DNA from 2 places in the Paracoccus sp. BR5-17 genome. Region 2 is predicted to be linked to the other one. Evidence: riboswitches for the same ligand, from Rfam matches in the RefSeq annotation. Region 2 holds a riboswitch; the other holds the start of a gene.
The links. Region 2 has a riboswitch for thiamine pyrophosphate ahead of ACZ1HC_RS05605 (thiamine ABC transporter substrate-binding protein). Riboswitches for the same ligand answer to the same signal wherever they lie in the genome.
Positions count from the first base shown of each region.

Region 1: it holds a riboswitch for thiamine pyrophosphate, as region 2 does, so the genes downstream of both, thiD (bifunctional hydroxymethylpyrimidine kinase/phosphomethylpyrimidine kinase) here and ACZ1HC_RS05605 (thiamine ABC transporter substrate-binding protein) in region 2, are expected to answer to the same signal.

Region 1 covers NZ_JBVFUV010000006.1:37,481-39,919, reverse strand. Annotated here, with positions in the region: gene ACZ1HC_RS17040 (FAD-dependent oxidoreductase) at 1-509, opposite strand, end outside; gene thiD (bifunctional hydroxymethylpyrimidine kinase/phosphomethylpyrimidine kinase) at 506-1,300, opposite strand; TPP riboswitch at 1,356-1,460, opposite strand; gene ACZ1HC_RS17030 (transposase) at 1,743-2,439, opposite strand, start outside.
Region 2 covers NZ_JBVFUV010000003.1:852,130-854,568, reverse strand. Annotated here, with positions in the region: partial or broken gene ACZ1HC_RS05610 (ABC transporter permease family protein) at 1-625, opposite strand, end outside; gene ACZ1HC_RS05605 (thiamine ABC transporter substrate-binding protein) at 601-1,581, opposite strand; TPP riboswitch at 1,614-1,709, opposite strand; gene mutS (DNA mismatch repair protein MutS) at 1,757-2,439, shown strand, end outside.

The sequences.
Region 1 (2,439 bases), on a different contig from region 2:
TCGGGCAGGTCGGCAACCAGCGTGATCCCTTGGTCGCCAAGGCGCGCCAGCAGCCCGCCTAGCGCGGCGCGCGGGTTCAGATGCGCTTCGCCCGGAAAGAACAGCGCCCGGTCGAAGCGGCCGGCGAGGTCCCCCTCCATCCCGGCCAGCCGGTTGCCGTCGATGTCCTCATAGCCTGCGGTGCGGCGGGCAAAGCGATCAAGCTCGCGCCGGTCGCGGCCGAGTGTCAGGACCAGCGTCCCCTTGCGGGCGACGCCGCCGGCACGACGGTCCCACCAGCCGATGGCGGTCCGGCCATGCCGCAGCACCGGCTCCTCGGCATTCTCGAACTCGCACCAGGGCGCGAGCATGCCGCCCGCCCACCACGAGCAGCCATGCCCGCTCGGGCCGAGCGCCGGGTCCACCAGGGCCACCCGGTGGCCACGCTCCGCCAGCTCGGTCGCTGCGGCGAGGCCCATGACCCCGGCGCCCAGCACCGTGAGAGCTTGCCCATCCGCGCCGTTGGTCACGCCGTCCACCAGTCATGGAAATGATGCACCGGCCCATGGCCGGTCCCCACGCCCAGCCCGTCTGCGGCAAGGATCGCGCCATGCAGCCACGCATGCGCGCGGGCTGTGGCCTCCGGCACGCTCATCCCTTGGGCGAGGCCCGCCGCGATGGCCGAGGATAGGGTGCAGCCAGTGCCATGGGTGTTCCTGGTTCCGATGCGCGGTGCGGTGAAGTCGCGATGCTCCGGCCCGATCAGCCGGTCGGTGCAGTCCGCGCCCTCGGCATGGCCGCCCTTCATCAGCACCCAGGCGGGTCCCATCGCCCGCAGCGCCTCGCCCTGTTCCACGGTCGCAGATGCGTCAGTCGCGATCTCGCCGGACAGAAGCCGCGCCGCCTCCGGCAGGTTCGGCGTCAGAACGGCGGCGAGCGGCATCAGCCGATCCCTCAAGGCAGCGACGGCCTCGTCCTCGATCAGGCGGTCGCCCGACTTGGCGACCATCACCGGATCAAGGACGATCGGCGCCGCGCAGCCCGCCAGCGCGTCTGCCACGGCAAGCGTCGCGGCGGCGGACCCCAGCATCCCGATCTTGACCGCCGCCACGTCCAGATCATCCAGGACGGCTTCGATCTGGGCGCGGATCATGTCGGGCGAGACCCCCTCGACGCGGATGACGGCGCGGGTGTTCTGGGCGGTGATCGCGGTCAGCGCGCTCGCCCCATAGACGCCGAGCGCCGAGAAGGTCTTGAGGTCCGCCTGGATCCCGGCCCCACCGCCGCTGTCGGACCCTGCGATGGTCAGCGCGATCGCCATGTTTCCCTCCATACCGAGGGTCATGCGCGTATCGAGGACGGGGAAGCCGCATCAGATTGCGGCGTTGCCCGTTCCCTTCGCCGGCATGACCCGGATCAGGTTCGATGGGTGCTGTGCCTGGCACATCTCAGCCCCGAGCGGGGCGCCCCAACGAGCGTATGGCGTGAGTGTAAAGGCTGCGGTGGGGAGTGCAAGTGGTGTGGCTGGACTGGTTCGGCAACCGGCAACCGACACCTGCTTTTCCTCCTCAATAGCGGCGTGTCCATCGCAGAATCCCGCCCATCCTTGAAATGACGGCTTCAGCGTCATCTTCGGAGAGGTGGTTAAGTCGCATGTAGCACTCCCGTGATCGGTACCACTTAGCGCTGGAGGAACGTGCCAAGGCCGATGACAGTCACACCGCTTTCTCCCGGGCTCACGGCGCTGCCTTCTGTCGCAGAAGTCAGGAGTTCAGCGATGTGACTGGCGGCGCTGCGGAGGCTATGCAGGCCAAGGACGTCCTTGGCCTGCGACCGAGCCGTGCCGGCAGAGTAGGCGTCCTTGGGCGCCGTCGAACCATGCCAGCAGGCCGTGCGAGCAGTAGCAGGTTCAGCACTGCGGCTCCGATCAGGAACTCCTCTTCGGCGCCGCGCAGGCCGCGCAGATGCAGCCGGGCCAAACCGCGCCTGGCCTTGGCATCCGCAAACAGCCGCTCGACGCCCCGTCGCAGCCGCATCGACCGTTTGAAGAGCGCCGTCCCCATTTCGGCGCGGACCAGATCGCGTGCCTCCTCATCCACCATCCGCGACACGGTCCGGACAGGCCTGTCCGTGCAAGCTTCATGGAGCGGACAGCCTTGGCAATCGGACAGCCGTGCCCGGTAGCTATGGAACCCGCGGCGCGCATCGCCTCCTTTGTGTGTCAATTTTTTGCCGGCGGGGCAGATGTAGCGGTCGCGCTCTGCATCGTAGGTGAAGGCCTGACGGGTGAGCTTGCCCTTGGTCTGTCCCGAGCGCTCCAGCACGGGGATGTGGGGGAGCACACCCTGGTCGCGCACGTAAGCCAGAAAGGTGGCGCTGCCGTAGGCGCCATCGGCGGCGACGCGCTTCGGGCGGTAGCCGAACCGATCAAGGACGTACGCCAGCATGGCGCGTCCGGCG
Region 2 (2,439 bases):
GGGCCACGGTGAAGCTGGTCAGGCAGACCAGGAACACCACCAGCCAGACGCCGGGCAGCACCGCGCGCAGCATCGGCCGTTCCAGATGCCGCGCCAGATCGCCCGGCCCGAACCCCAGCGAGGCCGCCAGCCGGAAGCGTTCGGCCGGGATCGACTGCCAGCCCTGCAGGATCAGCCGCACCGACAGGGGCAGGTTGAAGAACACATGCGCCAGGATCACCCCCTGCCAGCCATAGATCGAGACCTCGGGCAGGCCCAGAAGCCGCAGGGCGTCATTGACGGCGCCGTTGCGGCCAAAGACCGCGACCAGCCCCATGATCGCCACGATCACCGGCAGGATGAAGGGCGCGCCCAGCAGCGTGACCAGGGCGGCCCGGCCCGCAAAGCGCCGCCGCGCCAGGGCGCGGGCCACCGGCACCGCCAGGGCCGCCGACAGCGTGGCCGACAGCGCCGCCTGCCACAGCGTGAACCGGACCGCGCGCCAGTCCCAGGGGCCAAGCCCCGACAGCCCCTGCGCCGCCCAGGCGACGGCCCCCAGCGTGCCCAGGATCAGGACGGCAAGGCCAAGGGCTGCCGCAGCGCCCCCGGCCTCGGCCCGGCTCAGCCCGCGAAGGCCCGCAGCCATTCGTCAAGCGCGGGCTGGCGGGCCGCCTCGGCCTCGTCCTCGGTATAGAACAGGGTCTTTTCGGGGCGGGGCAGGTCGCGCATCACCTGCGGCCATTCGTCCTGCGGCAGCTTGGCGGGCAGGGACCAGTTGGCCAGCGGGATCACCTTCTGGAACTCGGGCGTCAGGATCCAGTCCATGAAGCGTTGCGCCAGTTCCGGCTGGTCGGTGGTGCGGACCTGGGCCGCCACCTCGGCCATGAAGTAATGGCCTTCGGGGAAGATCGCGGCCTTCTTGGTCGGGTCGTCCTCGGCCGCGATGTGATAGGCGGGCGAGGTGGTGTATGACAGCACCATGTCGGCCTCGCCCTCGGTGAACATGCCGTAGGATTCCGACCAGCCCTTGGTGACGGTCAGCACCTTGGGGGCAAGCTTCGCCCAGGCGTCCGGCGCCTGATCGCCATAGACCGCCTTGACCCACAGCAGCAGCGCCAGACCGCTGACCGATGATCGCGGATCCTGGATGACGATCTTCAGATCGTCCGGCGCGTCCAGCAGTTCGGCGAAACTGGCGGGGGGACTCTTCAGCCGGGTCTCGTCATAGACGAAGGCCGTCTCGCCCCAGTTGTAGGGCAGGAAGATGTCGTCGGTCCATGCGATGGGCATCGACAGCCCGGTGGTGTCCTGCCCGTGCGGCGCGAACAGCCCCGATGCGCGGGCACGCGCCGTCACGTCGGTGTTCAGGCCGAAGACGATGTCGGCCTCGGTCCGCTCGCCCTCCATCAGGATGCGGGACAACTCGTCCCCGGTGACGAAGCGCAGGTCGCAGGCGCAGAAGGCTTCGAACCCTTCCTCGATCTTCGGGCCGGGTCCCCATTCGCTGGTGATCGATTCGCCGGCATAGACGGTCAGGACGGGTCGTTCCTGCGCCACGGCCGGGGCCGCGGCCAGAAGGGCAAGCATCAGGGGCAGTCTCATCGCTGTCTCCTTTCCACAAGGGTTGCCGAAAGAAAGGACAGCGTCACCTTCCCTCCGCCGGTGTTAGCCGGATCAGGTTCAACGGGTCCGCTTGCGCGTCTCAGCCACTTGGCCCCCGAGGTGGGGTCGAATGTAGGGATTTCGCGCGCCCGCGCAAGCGGCTAGAAAAGCCGCCATGACCAAGGACGCGAGCGAACAGCCCACCCCGATGATGGCGCAATACCTGGCGATCCGGGACGCCAATCCCGGCGCGCTGCTGTTCTATCGCATGGGCGACTTCTACGAGATGTTCTTCGACGACGCGGTGGCCGCCGCCGCCGCGCTGGACATCGCGCTGACCCGGCGCGGCACGCATGGGGGTGAACCGATCCCGATGTGCGGCGTGCCGGTCCATGCCGCCGAGGGCTATCTGCTGACGCTGATCCGCAAGGGCTTCCGCGTCGCCATCGCCGAGCAGGTGGAAGACCCGGCCGAGGCCCGCAAGCGCGGCTCGAAGTCGGTGGTGGCGCGCGAGGTGGTGCGGCTGGTGACGCCGGGAACGCTGACCGAGGAATCGCTGCTGGAAGCGCGGCGGCACAATTTCCTGGCGGCCTTCGCGCAGGTGCGCGAGGAGAGCGCGCTGGCCTGGGTGGATATCTCGACCGGCGCCTTCCAGGTGATGGACTGCGCCTTGGCGCGGTTGGCCCCGGAACTGGCCCGCCTGTCCCCGCGCGAGGTGCTGGTGGCGGACCCGGCCCTGCGCGACCTGATCGAGGAGGCCGGCGCGGCCATGACCGACCTGCCGGCCAGCGCCTTCGACAGCGCGGCGGGGCAGCGGCGGCTCTGCGCGCTTTACGGCGTGGACACGCTGGACGGCTT